2 regions of the Pseudomonas sp. B12(2026) genome follow, and region 1 is predicted to be linked to the other one. Evidence: predicted binding sites of a transcription regulator. Region 1 holds the regulator's gene; the other holds the start of a gene.

Region 1 (7,054 bases):
AGGACGGCCAGTCCGTGCCGGTCGGCGTCGGTCAGCCGACCCTGAAGATCGACGCGATCACCGTCGGCGGCACGGGCGCCTGAGGCCGTTGCGGGTGAGGCGGGTTGCGCGGGACGCGGCTGCTCAGCGCAGGCCGCGTTTGAGCTCGTCCAGCTCGCGGATGTACTTGAAGATCTTCCGCGCCGCTGCCGGAGGCTTGTCGTGAGCGGCCTCGTGCTGGGCGTGGCGGATCAGCTGCAGCAGGTGCTGCCGGTCGCTGTCCGGGTATTCGCCGAAGAACGCGGACAGTGCGTCGTCGCCGCCGCTGATCAGGCGGTCGCGCCAGCGCTCCAGGGCGTGGAAGCGCTCGTTGTACTGGCGGGTCGAGCTGTCGAGCTGGTCCAGCAGCGCGACGATGGCGTCGATGTCCTGGTCGCGCATCAGCTTGCCGATGAACTGCCGGTGGCGCTTCTTGGCGACATTGGCCTTGTGCTTGGGCGCCTCGTCGAGCGCGCGGCGCAGCGGCTCGGTGAGTGGCAGCCGGTCGAGCATGTCGGCCTTGAGCGTGATCAGGCGCTCGCCGAGGTCCTGCAGTGCGTGCAGCTCGCGTTTTACTTGCGACTTGCTCTTCTCTTCGAAGGACGAGTCGTCATCGTGAATTTCAGCCATGGCGGGGGTCTCGTTGAAAACGCCGCCATGATAACGAGTCAGGGGCCGCTTGTCCGGCCCGTACCGGTCGCCGCCGCCTGAAGGCGGGTCCGGTCCATGAACAGGAGAGGCATGCAATGAGCGAACACAACCCGGCGGTAGGCCCGGACGTCCTTCCCGAACTGCGCGAGCAGGTCGAGCGGATCATCGCCGAGGCTTCCCGGCAGGGCGCCAGCGCCTGCGAGGTGGCGGTTTCGGTGGAGCAGGGATTGTCCACTTCGGTACGCCAGGGCGAGGTGGAGACCGTCGAGTTCAACCGCGACCAGGGCTTCGGCATCACCCTGTATGTCGGTCAGCGCAAAGGGTCGGCCAGCACCTCGGCCACCGGCGCCGACGCCATTCGCGAAACCGTGGCGGCGGCGCTGGCCATCGCCAGGCACGCGTCCGAGGATGACTGCGCCGGTCTCGCCGATCCGGCGCTGATGGCCCGGGACCTGCCGGACCTGGACCTCTACCACGCCTGGTCGATCACCCCGGACCAGGCGGTGGAACGCGCGCTGGCCTGCGAGGCGGCCGCCTTCGCCGCGGACGCGCGGGTGACCAAGGCCGACGGCACCACGGTGAACACCCACCAGGGCTGCCGCGTCTACGGCAACAGCCACGGTTTCGTCGGCGGCTACGCCAGCACCCGGCATAGCCTGAGCTGCGTGATGATCGCCGAGGGTGAGGGGCAGATGCAGCGGGACTACTGGTACGACGTGAACCGCCGTGGCGACCTGCTGGCCACGCCCGAATCCATCGGTCGTCGCGCCGCCGAGCGCGCCGCCAGCCGTCTGGGCGCGCGCCCGGTACCGACCGCCGAGGTGCCTGTGCTGTTCGCCCCGGAAGTCGCGGTGGGGCTGTTCGGTCACTTCCTCGGCGCCATCTCCGGCGGCAGCCTGTACCGCAAGTCGTCGTTCCTCGAAGGCACGCTGGGGCAGCGTCTGTTCCCCGAGTGGCTGACCCTCGACGAGCGTCCGCGGCTGACCGGCGCGCTGGGCAGCGCCTCGTTCGATAGCGATGGCCTGGCGACCTATCCCAAGCCCTTCGTCGAAGGTGGCGATCTGGTTTCCTACGTCCTTGGCACCTACTCCGGCCGCAAGCTGGGCATGCCGAGCACCGCGAATGCCGGCGGCGTGCACAATCTGTTCGTCAGCCACGGCGACGAGGACCAGGCGGCCCTGATTCGCCGCATGGGGCGTGGACTGCTGGTGACCGAGCTGATGGGGCAGGGCGTGAACCTGGTCACCGGCGACTATTCCCGTGGCGCTGGCGGCTACTGGATCGAGAACGGCGAGATCCAGTTCCCGGTGCAGGAAGTCACCATTGCGGCGAACCTGCGCGATCTGTTCCGCAACATCGTGGCCGTCGGCAATGACCTGGAGTTCCGCGGCAATCTGCACACCGGCTCGGTGCTGGTGGAGCGCATGACCGTCGCCGGCAACTGATTCCGCCGCCCATGAAAAAGCCCGCCGGATGGCGGGCTTTTTCATTCAGGGAGCGTCGTGGCCGGGCGTTCACTCGCCTTCGTCGAAGTAGTTGTTGATCAGTTCGACCAGTGCGTTCAGCGCCTCGTCTTCCTGCTCGCCTTCCGCGGCGAGATGCAGGTTGGTGCCCTTGCCGGCGGCCAGCATCATCACCGCCATGATGCTCTTGCCGTCGACGGTGCTTTGCGGATTGCGCCCCACGCGGATCTGGCAGGGATAGCGTCCCGCCACGCCGACGAATTTCGCTGCCGCACGGGCGTGCAGGCCAAGCTTGTTGATGATGGTGATTTCGAGGGCGGGCATCGCGAGGGGCTGTCCTTTGTTGTGTGTCGCTACTGGCTCAGGTCGCGGTGGCGAATCTGCACGTTGGTGAGGGTTTCCTTGAGGGCCTTGCCGATACGCTCGGCCAGGTAGGTCGAGCGGTGCTGGCCACCGGTGCAACCGATGGCGATGGTGACATAGGCCCGGTTGCTCGCGGCGAAGCGCGGCAGCCATTTGTTCAGGTAGCCGAGGATGTCCTGGTACATCTCCTCGACGTCTGGGTGTCCGGCCAGGTATTGCTGGACATCCTCATCGAGCCCGGTGAGTTCGCGCAGTTCGGGCTTCCAGTACGGATTGGGCAGGCAGCGCACGTCGAACACCAGGTCGGCGTCCACCGGCATGCCGCGCTTGAAACCGAAGGATTCGACCAGGAAGGCGGTGCCCAGCTCGGGTTTGTTCAGCAGGCGCAGCTTGAGCACGTCGCGCAGCTGATAGAGGTTCAGGTGCGTGGTGTTGAGCTTGAGGTCGGCCAGGTCGGCGATCGGCGCGAGCAGGTGCGTCTCGTCGGCGATGGCTTCGGCCAGCGAGCGGGTGTCGGTGGTCAGCGGGTGGCGCCGGCGCGTTTCGGAGAAACGCTTGAGCAGGGTTTCATCGTCGGCGTCGAGGTACAGCACATCACACTGGATGTGCTTGTCGCGGGCCTCCTGCAGCAGCTCGGGGAAGCGCTGCAACTGGCTGGGCAGGTTGCGTGCGTCGATCGAGACGGCGACCTGCGGCTGCAGCAGCTCGGTGTGCAACAGCGCGCGTTGCGCCAGGTCCGGGAGCAGGCTGGCGGGCAGGTTGTCGATGCAGTAGAAACCGTTGTCCTCGAGCACGTTGAGCGCAGTGCTCTTGCCCGAGCCGGAGCGTCCGCTGACGATGATCAGGCGCATGATCAGTGGCCGTTCTGGAAGTCCACGACGATCCGGTGCAGCTCCTCGCCGTTGGCGGCGTGGCGCAGGCGGTCACGGACGTCGGAACGGTCAAGCATGGAAGCGATCTGCCGGAGCAGTTCCAGGTGCTCTTCGGTGGCGGCTTCGGGGACCAGCAGGACGAATACGAGATCGACCGGCGCGCCGTCGAGGGCGTCGAAGTCGACCGGGGAGTCCAGGTGCAGGACGGCGCTGATGGGGGATTGGCAGCCGGGGAGGCGGCAGTGTGGAATGGCGATGCCATTGCCGAATCCGGTGGAGCCCAGACGTTCCCGGGCCACCAGATTTTCGAAGATGTCCTGCGCATCGAAACCTGGCAGCTCGCGAGCTACCAGGTTGGCGATTTGTTCGAGTACGCGTTTCTTGCTGCCGCCCGGCACGTTCACCAGGGAACGGCCGGGGGTCAGGATTTGCTCGAGTCGAATCATAGGGAAGGGTTAACGGACGCCAACACCCTGCTGGCGTTCGAGGTATTTTTCCTTGTGCTTGATCAGTTGGCGGTCGAGCTTGTCGACAAGCAGGTCGATGGCCGCGTACATGTCTTCATGCTCGGCGCAGGCCACCACCTCGCCCCCGGCGATATGCAGGGTGGCTTCGATTTTCTGCTTCAGTTTTTCGACCTCCATGATGATCTGAACATTGGTGATCTTGTCGAAGTGGCGCTCCAGTCGGCCAAGTTTCTCGCCGACATAGTCGCGCAGGGCGTCGGTCACATCCAGTTGATGTCCACTGATGTTGACTTGCATACCGCTTTCTCCTTATTGCCCGTGTGTAAGTGGCAGGTTAGGTGGCCTGCCGCCGGAACACCTTGGCGTGGATCAACGTCATACCAGCCGCTTGCGTTCGCTGGAGGGGGCGATCCCTAGGGACTCCCGGTACTTGGCGACGGTACGACGTGCCACTTGAATGCCCTGTGCCTCCAGTAAACCAGCGATCTTGCTGTCGCTCAATGGCTTTTTCGGACTTTCCGCGGCGACCAGTTTCTTGATGATGGCGCGGATCGCGGTGGACGAGCACTCGCCGCCTTCGGAGGTGCTGACGTGGCTGGAGAAGAAGTACTTCAGCTCGAAGATGCCGCGCGGGGTGTGCATGAATTTCTGCGTGGTGACCCGCGAGATGGTCGACTCGTGCATGCCCACGGCTTCGGCGATGTCGTGCAGGACCAGGGGCTTCATCGCCTCCTCGCCGTACTCGAGGAAACCGCGCTGGTGCTCGACGATCTGGGTCGCCACCTTCATCAGCGTCTCGTTGCGGCTCTGCAGGCTCTTGATGAACCAGCGGGCTTCCTGCAACTGGTTGCGCATGAAGGTGTTATCCGCGCTGGAGTCGGCGCGGCGCACCAGGCCGGCGTACTGCGAGTTGACGCGCAGGCGCGGCACGGCTTCCTGGTTCAGTTCCACCAGCCAACGCTCGTTGTGTTTGCGGACGATGACGTCGGGCACCACGTACTCGGCTTCACCGGATTCGATCTGCGAGCCGGGGCGCGGGTGCAGCGACTGGATCAGTTCGATGGTTTCGCGCAGCTCGTCTTCCTTGAGCTTCATGCGCCGCATCAGTTGGCTGTAGTCGCGGCTGCCGAGCAGGTCGAGGTGGTCGGCGACCAGCTTCTGGGCCTCGGCCAGCAGGTAGGTGTTAGCCGGCATCTGGCGCAGTTGCAGCAGCAGGCATTCACGCAGGTTGCGCGCGCCGACGCCGGCGGGTTCGAGCTGCTGTACGCGGCGCAGGACGACTTCCACTTCGTCCATCTCCACGCCCAGCTCCGGGTCGAGGGAAGCGAGGATGTCGTCGAGGGATTCTTCGAGGTAACCGTCGTCGTTGATGCCGTCGATGATGCTCAGGGCGATCAGGCGGTCGGTATCGGACATCGGCGCCAGGTTGACCTGCCAGAGCAGGTGGCTCTGCAGGCTTTCGCCGGCGGAGGTGCGGGCGGTGAAGTCCCACTCGTCATCGTCGCTGCTGGGCAGGCTGCTGGCGCTGGTCTGGTAGATGTCTTCCCAGGCGGTATCGACCGGCAGTTCGTTGGGGATGCGCTCGGCCCACTGGTCCTCATCGAGGCTGTCGGCAGACGGAGTGGTGCTTTCCTGGTAGCTGTCCTGGGCGTTGCTGCCGGGGCTGGCGGCGGATTCGTCGCCGTCGGCCAGCGGGTCGCTGTTGTCGTAGTCGTCGCCGTCTTCCTGGCGCTCCAGCATCGGGTTGGACTCCAGGGCTTCCTGGATTTCCTGTTGCAGGTCCAGCGTGGAGAGCTGGAGCAGTCGGATGGCCTGTTGCAGCTGCGGGGTCATCGTCAGCTGCTGACCCATCTTGAGGACGAGCGATGGTTTCATGGCTGGAACTAGGCACCTTGTTCGCTGGCGCGGCAAGCGCCATATCCACGACTACGGACGCCGGGGCGCCGCGAGGAAGCAAATTATATGCCTGAGTCTGAACGCTTTGCCTAGGGCCTGTCGACCTTTCGTTGCAGGCTGCCCGCCGGGCGGATGCGGCGCGGCAGAATACGCGGCGCCGGAGGCAGCTCCGGGCCGTCAGGAAGGGGGTGGGGCGCCGCCCGTGGAGGGCGGCCTCCGGGTCAGAGGCGGAACTCGTGACCCAGATAGACTTCCTTCACCAGGTCGTTGGCGAGGATGGTCTCGGCGCTGCCCTCGGCGATCAGTTGACCGTCGTTGACGATGTAGGCGGTTTCGCAGATATCCAGCGTCTCGCGGACGTTGTGGTCGGTGATCAGCACACCGATGCCCTTGGCCTTGAGGTGGTGGATGATCTGCTTGATATCGCCCACGGAGATCGGGTCGACGCCGGCGAAGGGTTCGTCCAGCAGGATGAACTTCGGCGAACTGGCCAGGGCGCGGGCGATTTCCACGCGGCGACGTTCACCACCGGACAGGCTCATGCCGAGGTTGTCGCGGATGTGGTGGATGTGGAATTCCTCGAGCAGGCTTTCCAGTGCTTCCTGGCGGCCGGCGCGATCCAGGTCGCTGCGCGTCTCGAGGATCGCGCTGATGTTGTCGGCCACCGACAGCTTGCGGAAGATCGAGGCTTCCTGCGGCAGGTAGCCGATGCCGGCGCGTGCGCGGCCGTGCATGGGCAGGTGGGTGACGTCCTGGTCGTCGATGCGGACCACGCCCTGGTCGGCGCGGACCAGGCCGACGATCATGTAGAAGCAGGTGGTCTTGCCCGCTCCGTTGGGGCCGAGCAGGCCGACGATCTGTCCGCTGTCGATGCTCATGCTGACATCGCGGACCACTTGCCGGCTCTTGTAGCTCTTGGCGAGGTGCTGGGCGGTGAGCGTGGCCATTACTGCGCTTGATCCTGCTTTTTCTTGGGCTGGATGACCATGTCGATACGCGGGCGCGGTGTGGTCACCTGGGCGCCGGTGGCGCGGCCTGCGTTGACGATCTGGCGCTGGGTGTCATAGACGATCTTCTCGCCTTCGAAGGTGTTGCCTTCCTGGATCACCTTGGCCTGGTCGATCAGCACGACGCGGTTCTGGGTGACGAAGTACTGGATCGTCAGGCCGTAGGCCTTGGTGATCTCCTTGTCCGGCGCGGGCTTCTGCTCGAAGTAGGCAGGCTTGCCCACCGAGGTGACGACCTCGATTTCGCCGTCCTTGTTCTGCTTGAGGGTGACGGTGTTGCCGGTCAGCTTCATGCTGCCCTGGGTCACCACCACGTC
Region 2 (7,054 bases), 1.4 Mb from region 1:
GAAGGCCGCGCTCGGCGACTGGCCGGCGCTGCAGGTGCGCGACCTGCGCCTGTTCGTCGCCCGCCTGCACCAGCAGGGCCTGGCCAGCCGCAGCCTGGCGCGCCTGCTGTCGGCCACCCGCGGGCTGTTCCAGTACCTGATCCGCGAGGGCCAGTGCCGGCACAATCCGGCCGACGGGCTGTCCGCGCCCAAGGGCGCGCGCAAGCTGCCGCGCACCCTCGACACCGACCGCACCGCGCAGCTGCTCGACGGCGGCGTCGAGGACGATTTCATCGCCCGCCGCGACCAGGCCGTGCTGGAGCTGTTCTATTCCTCCGGCCTGCGCCTGTCCGAGCTGGTCGGCCTCGACCTGGAATGGCTCGACCTCAAGGAAGGCCTGGTGCGCGTGCACGGCAAGGGCAACAAGGTCCGCGAGTTGCCGGTGGGCCGCGCGGCGCGGCAGGCCATCGAGGCCTGGCTGCCCCTGCGCGCGCTGGCCGCACCGCAGGACAACGCGGTATTCATCGGCCGCGGCGGCAAGCGCCTGACCCCGCGCGCCATCCAGCTGCGGGTGCGCCAGGCCGGCGTGCGCGAGCTCGGCCAGCACCTGCACCCGCACATGCTGCGGCACTCCTTCGCCAGCCATATGCTGGAGTCGTCGCAGGACCTGCGCGCCGTGCAGGAGCTGCTCGGCCACGCCGACATCGCCACCACGCAGATCTACACCCACCTGGATTTCCAACACCTCGCCACGGTCTACGACCAGGCGCACCCGCGGGCCCACCGCAAGAAAGACGGCGAGCCGGGAGCTGAAGAATGAGTATCCGTCTGGTCACCTTCGACCTCGATGACACGCTGTGGGACGTCGCCCCGGTGATGAACAGCGCGGAAGCCACCCTGCGCGAATGGCTGGCGGTGAACGCCGCACGGCTCGGCCCGGTGCCCATCGAGCACCTGTGGGCGATCCGCGCGCGCCTGCTCGGGCAGGACCCGATGCTCCGCCACCGGCTGAGCGAACTGCGCCGGCGCATCCTGCTCCATGCGCTGCTCGACGCCGGTTATCCACAGGCCGAGGCCGCCGACCTGGCCGAGGCCGGTTTCCAGACCTTCCTCCAGGCGCGGCATCAGGTGGCGCTGTTCCCCGAGGTGCATCCGACGCTGGAGCGGCTGGCCAACCAGTTCATCCTCGGCGTGCTCACCAACGGCAACGCCGACGTGCGCCGGCTGGGGCTGGCCGACTATTTCCAGTTCGCCCTGTGCGCGGAGGAGCTGGGCGTCGGCAAGCCCGACCCGCATCCGTTCCGGGAAGCCCTGCGGCGCGGCGGTGTGGCGGCGGAAAACGCGGTGCACATCGGCGACCATCCCAGCGACGACATCGCCGGCGCGCGGCGCGCGGGGATGAAGGCGGTCTGGTTCAACCCGGGGCGCAAGGCGTGGGAGGGGGAAGAAGCGCCCAGCGCGATCATCCACAACCTGACGGAGTTGCCGGGGGTGCTGGCGAAGCTGTGAGGTCTCCCGCTGGCGGGGAAACGCTCTTGTCGGAGCGGATTCATCCGCGCTGAGTTGCGCGCGCCGGATGTCGATCGCGGACGGAGTCCGCTCCTACGTAGAGCAGAGCGGCGCGGGATTGGCTGTTGTAGGAGCGGATCTTATCCGCGAATCGCGCAGGGGCACGGCTGATCGCGGACAGAGTCCGCTCCTACGCCCATGAGACGACGCAGCAAGCGGACATGAAAAAGCCCCGCCGCTCCCAACGGAGCGGCGGGGCTTTTTCATGTCGCGTCAGATATCAGATAGGGCGGCTGCCGTATTTGCTATCCGGCTTCTTGGGCGGATCGGCGACCACGTTGGGTTCGATCTCCTGCACCTTGCCACCGCGAGTGAGGAAGTCCTCCATCGCCTTGGCCAGGGCATCGCGCTCCTTCTGCTTGGCTTCGACCGAGGGCAGTTCCTCTTCCTCTACCGCGGCCTTGGCTTTCTTGCCACTGCCCTTGGAAGAAGGGGCTTCATCCCCATCGCCGCTGTCTGCTCCGGTATCGCCATCGTCAGCCGCGGCAAGTTCCTCGCCATCGTCCTCGTCGGCGCCGTCCAGCTCGTCCTGTTCCAGTTCTTCGTCGCTCATTGTTCTACCTCGTGGTGCTGCAAAGCAGGTTAGTTATAGCCCAGCTGCGCGCTTTGACGAACGCCGCCGGAAAAAATTCACACAAGCTCGCCCTGCCAGGTCGCCAGTATCCTGCGCGGGCCTCCGTGGTCACGGTGCTCGCCGAGATAGATACCCTGCCAGGTGCCCATTGCCAAGTGGCCATCCTGTATCGGCAGGGTCAGCTGGCAGCCCAGCAGGCTGGCCTTGAAGTGCGCCGGCAGATCGTCCGGGCCTTCGTAATCATGTTCGTAACCGCCCTCGCCCTGCGGCACCAGGCGATTGAAGAATCGCTCGAAGTCGCGGCGCACCGAGGGGTCGGCATTCTCGTTCAGCGTCAGCGATGCCGAGGTGTGCTGCAACAGCAGGTGCAGCAGGCCGACGCGGCATTTCGCGAGCTCCGGCAACGCCGCCAGGACCTCGTCGGTGACCAGGTGGAAGCCGCGCGAACGCGGGCGCAGGGTGATGGATTTCTGCTGCCACATGGCGGGCCCTCCTCCGTCCGGAACGGTGACGCGCGCGCATTCTAGCGTGATGCAGAAAAAAACAAAGGGCGCCCGATGGCGCCCTTCGTCGAACTCGCGCGAACCCTTACAGGTTGTAGCCGCGCTCGTTGTGCAGGGAGAGGTCCAGACCCATGGTTTCCTCCTCCTCGCTGACGCGCAGGCCGATGACCAGGTCCAGCACCTTGAGGATCACGAAGCTGGCGATCGCGGTGTAGACGATGGTGAAGGCCACGCCCTTGAACTGGGTGAACAGCTGGGCGCCGATCTCGGTGACGGTGCCGAAGCCGCCCAGGGCGGGCGCGGCGAACACACCGGTGAGCAGGGCGCCGACGATGCCGCCGACCGCGTGCACGCCGAAGGCGTCCAGGGAATCGTCGTAGCCGACGGCGCGCTTGAGGCTGGTGGCGGCGAAGAAGCAGATCACGCCGGCGGCCAAGCCGATCACGATGGCGCCCATCGGCCCGCAGGTGCCGGCGGCCGGGGTGACGGCCACAAGTCCTGCGACCACGCCGGAGGCGATGCCCAGGGCGCTCGGCTTACCGTGGGTGATCCACTCGGCGAACATCCAGCCCAGGGCGGCGGCGGCGGTGGCGATCTGGGTGACCAGCATGGCCATGCCGGCGGTGCCGTTGGCGGCGGCGGCGGAGCCGGCATTGAAGCCGAACCAGCCGATCCACAGCAGGGCGGCGCCGATCAGGGTGTAGCCCAGGTTGTGCGGCGCCATGGCGGCGTTCGGGTAGCCCTTGCGCTTGCCCAGCACCAGCGCGGCGACCAGGCCCGCGACACCGGCGTTGATGTGCACCACGGTGCCACCGGCGAAGTCCAGCACGCCCCAGTCCCACAGCAGGCCGCCGTCACCGCTCCAGACCATGTGGGCGATCGGCGCGTAGACGATGGTGAACCACAGCGCGGTGAAGATCAGCAGCGCGGAGAACTTCATGCGCTCGGCGAAGGCGCCGACGATCAGCGCCGGGGTGATGATCGCGAAGGTCATCTGGAACATCACGAACACGCTTTCGGGGAACAGCGCGGTGGCGGAGGTCAGGCCGGTGCTGGTCAGCCCGGCGAGGAACGCCTTGTCCAGGCCGCCGACGAAGGAGGCGAAGTTGATCACGCCCTTTTCCATGCCCACGGTGTCGAAGGCCAGGCTGTAGCCGTAGACGACCCAGAGGATGCTGACCAGCGCGGTGATCGCGAAGCACTGCATCATGATCGACAGCACGTTCTTGGCGCGCACCATGCCGCCGTAGAACAGCGCCAGGCCGGGGATGGTCATCAGCAGCACCAGCGCGCTGGAAATCAGCATCCAGGCGGTGTCGCCGCTGTTCAGGGCGGGGGCCGCGGCCTCGTCGGCCAGGGCCAGTCCGGGCATTGCGAGAGGCAATAGGGCGCCTAGCCCTGCGTATCTGCGCAGAGTCATTGTTGTTTCTCCTGGGGCGTGGGGGTTCGGTGTGGGCTGGGCTTAGATCGCGTCGGTGCCGGTTTCGCCGGTACGGATACGAATGGCCTGTTCCAGGTTTACGACGAAGATCTTGCCGTCACCGATCTTCCCGGTATTGGCGGCCTTGGTGATGGCTTCGATAACACGATCCAGCTGGTCATCGGCGATGGCGACGTCGATCTTCACCTTGGGCAGGAAATCGACGACGTATTCCGCGCCACGGTACAGCTCGGTGTGGCCCTTCTGCCGGCCGAAGCCCTTGACTTCGGTCACAGTGATGCCCTGCACGCCGATCTCGGACAGCGACTCACGGACGTCGTCCAGCTTGAACGGCTTGATGATGGCTGTGACTAGCTTCATGTAACTCTCTCCCGTGTTTTGGTGGACCCGCCCCAGGAAGAACGAACCCGAGACAAGTCTAAGCGCAGTGTCTGGCTTTTGTAATGCGCCGGCCGCCCTACCTCGGCACACCAGCTCTTATCCAGCCGCCTCATGCGTCGCGATTTCCGCTTCGCCTGCCGCACCGGTACTGCATCGGTGCACGCCATGCATGCCCCAAAGCATGAACCTTGCCAGCTCGGTGAAATGCCCCTGCTTTCAGGCACTTGGTTGAAATCCGCCGGTTCCGGCCATTGGCCAGCCGGCAGCGACCGCACCGAAAGAGCGCACGCCGGACGGGCACATCGCTCAAAAAGCGTGCAACCCTTCACCTTGCGCCGCGCCGCAGCCGGCGCTGGCCGCGTGATAGACTTCGCGCCTGATTCAATCCGGAACCTTCCCACCATGCTGCCGCCCAAAGCCTTCCTCGACGCCATCAGCCAACAAGCCGGACGCCTGTTCGGCGGCGAATCGCCCCTGCCGAAGGCCGAGCTGGAAGCCCAGTTCAAGGTTCTGATGCAGAGCGCCTTCAGCAAGCTCGACCTGGTCAGCCGCGACGAATTCGACAGCCAGATGGTCGTGCTCGCCCGCACCCGCGCCCGCCTCGAAGCGCTGGAAGCCAAGGTCGCGGAACTGGAAAGCAAACTCTCGCCGCCCGCCGACGGCGAATAAGCCGCCACGCGGGCGGCATGCGATCAAGGAGTGATCCATGTCCCTGGCCATCGTCCACAGCCGCGCCCAGGTCGGCGTCGAGGCCCCCGGTGTCACCGTCGAGGCGCACCTGGCCAACGGCCTGCCGTCGCTGACCCTGGTCGGCCTGCCCGAAGGCGCCGTGAAAGAGAGCAAGGACCGCGTGCGCAGCGCCCTGCTCAACGCCGGCTTCGACTTCCCCGCCCGCCGCATCACCCTCAATCTCGCCCCCGCCGATCTGCCGAAGGACGGCGGCCGCTTCGACCTCGCCATCGCCCTGGGCATCCTCGCTGCCAGCGGGCAACTCGCCGACGCGAGCGGCCTGGACGACCTGGAATGCCTGGGCGAGCTGGCGCTCTCCGGCACCCTGCGCCCGGTGCCGGGCGTGTTGCCCGCCGCGCTGGCCGCCCGCGCCGCCGGGCGGGCGCTGGTGGTGCCGAAGGAGAATGCCGAGGAAGCCAGCCTCGCCAGCGGCCTGACCGTCTACGCGGTCGGCCACCTGCTGGAGCTGGCCGCGCACTTCAGCGGCCAGGAGCGCCTGCGGCCCTACGAGGCGAACGGCCTGCTGCGCAGCACTCCGCCCTACCCCGACCTCGCCGAAGTCCAGGGCCAGGCCGCCGCCAAGCGCGCTCTGCTGGTGGCCGCCGCCGGCGCGCACAACCTGCTGTTCAGCGGACCGCCCGGCACCGGCAAGACCCTGCTGGCCAGCCGCCTGCCCGGCCTGATGCCACCGCTGGACGAGGACGAAGCGCTACAGGTGGCGGCGATCCACTCCGTGGCCGGACGCGGGCCGCTGACCCATTGGCCGCAGCGGCCCTTCCGCCAGCCCCACCACACGGCTTCCGCACCGGCGCTGGTCGGTGGCGGCAGCCGTCCGCAGCCCGGCGAAATCACCCTGGCCCACGAAGGTGTGCTGTTCCTCGACGAACTGCCCGAGTTCGACCGCAAGGTTCTGGAGGTTCTGCGCGAGCCCCTGGAAGGCGGCGAGATCGTCATCGCCCGCGCCAGCGGCCGCGTACGCTTTCCCGCGCGCTTCCAGTTGGTCGCCGCGATGAACCCCTGCCCCTGTGGATATCTCGGCGACCCCAGCGGGCGCTGCCGCTGCTCGCCGGAGCAGGTCCAACGCTACCGCGCCAAGCTCTCCGGGCCGTTGCTGGACCGCATTGACCTGCACCTCACCGTCAGCCGCGAAAGCACCAGCCTCGCGCCCAGCGGGCCCAGCATCAGCAGCGCGGAACTGGCCGTGCAGGTCGCCGCCGCGCGCCAGCGCCAGCTGAACCGCCAGGGCTGCGCGAATGCCTTCCTCGACCTGAAGAAGATGCACCAACATTGTGCACTGAGCCCGGAAGACCAGGCCTGGCTGGAGAAGGCCGGCGAGCGCCTGAACCTGTCGCTGCGCGCCCTGCACCGGATTCTCAAGGTGGCCCGCACCCTGGCCGACCTGCAGCAGGCGGAGGCCATCGGCCGCCCGCACCTTGCTGAAGCGCTGCAATACCGCGCCGGGCATTAGGAAAAAGGAGACAGATTTATTTCCTGCACTCTAATCCTGGCCCTCCAGTTAGATTTAGAGTAGAAAAACAAATCCGCCCCTTGTACCTTCAGAGCAAAGTTACTTTATCACCGCAAGCAAAATAACAAGACAAGAAAATGCTGCAACCGAGATCACTTCAGCACGAATGTAACTCTTGATTACCAATTCTCTATCAGAGCTTATCCCTTTTGATGCTGCATCTCTATATAGATTAATTTGCAGCAGAACAGAGGAGTAAAATTCGTGCCCTGTCAAGTTTGACTCTTTGAGAGTACTTTCCAGCTCGCCCTTTATCGACAGGCATTTTATCAACCCCCAAGACCCAACCAGCAGCAAGGCTATGAAAGAGAGTCCAATTATAATTTTCACCCCAATAAAAAAGGTGCAGA

What was found. The regulator sigma-54, encoded in region 1, starts transcription at its own class of promoters, with help from an activator protein. The targets are predictions, from matches to a motif close to ANTGGCATNNANNTTGCTNT.
Region 2: glnK (P-II family nitrogen regulator) is a predicted target of sigma-54. The motif match lies at 4,624-4,643, and genes of this name have one in related genera.

What each region holds. Positions count from the first base shown of each region.
Region 1 is NZ_CM173430.1:1,094,992-1,102,045, forward strand. It holds gene tldD (metalloprotease TldD) at 1-83, shown strand, start outside; gene yjgA (ribosome biogenesis factor YjgA) at 124-648, opposite strand; gene pmbA (metalloprotease PmbA) at 765-2,114, shown strand; gene AC3B6A_RS05155 (HPr family phosphocarrier protein) at 2,184-2,456, opposite strand; gene rapZ (RNase adapter RapZ) at 2,486-3,346, opposite strand; gene ptsN (PTS IIA-like nitrogen regulatory protein PtsN) at 3,349-3,813, opposite strand; gene hpf (ribosome hibernation-promoting factor, HPF/YfiA family) at 3,823-4,131, opposite strand; gene AC3B6A_RS05175 (RNA polymerase factor sigma-54) at 4,210-5,709, opposite strand; gene lptB (LPS export ABC transporter ATP-binding protein) at 5,952-6,677, opposite strand; gene lptA (lipopolysaccharide transport periplasmic protein LptA) at 6,677-7,054, opposite strand, start outside.
Region 2 is NZ_CM173430.1:5,662,583-5,669,636, forward strand. It holds gene xerC (tyrosine recombinase XerC) at 1-799, shown strand, start outside; gene AC3B6A_RS26280 (HAD family hydrolase) at 796-1,488, shown strand; gene sutA (transcriptional regulator SutA) at 1,769-2,101, opposite strand; gene AC3B6A_RS26290 (secondary thiamine-phosphate synthase enzyme YjbQ) at 2,179-2,604, opposite strand; gene AC3B6A_RS26295 (ammonium transporter) at 2,711-4,045, opposite strand; gene glnK (P-II family nitrogen regulator) at 4,088-4,426, opposite strand; gene AC3B6A_RS26305 (accessory factor UbiK family protein) at 4,850-5,116, shown strand; gene AC3B6A_RS26310 (YifB family Mg chelatase-like AAA ATPase) at 5,154-6,644, shown strand.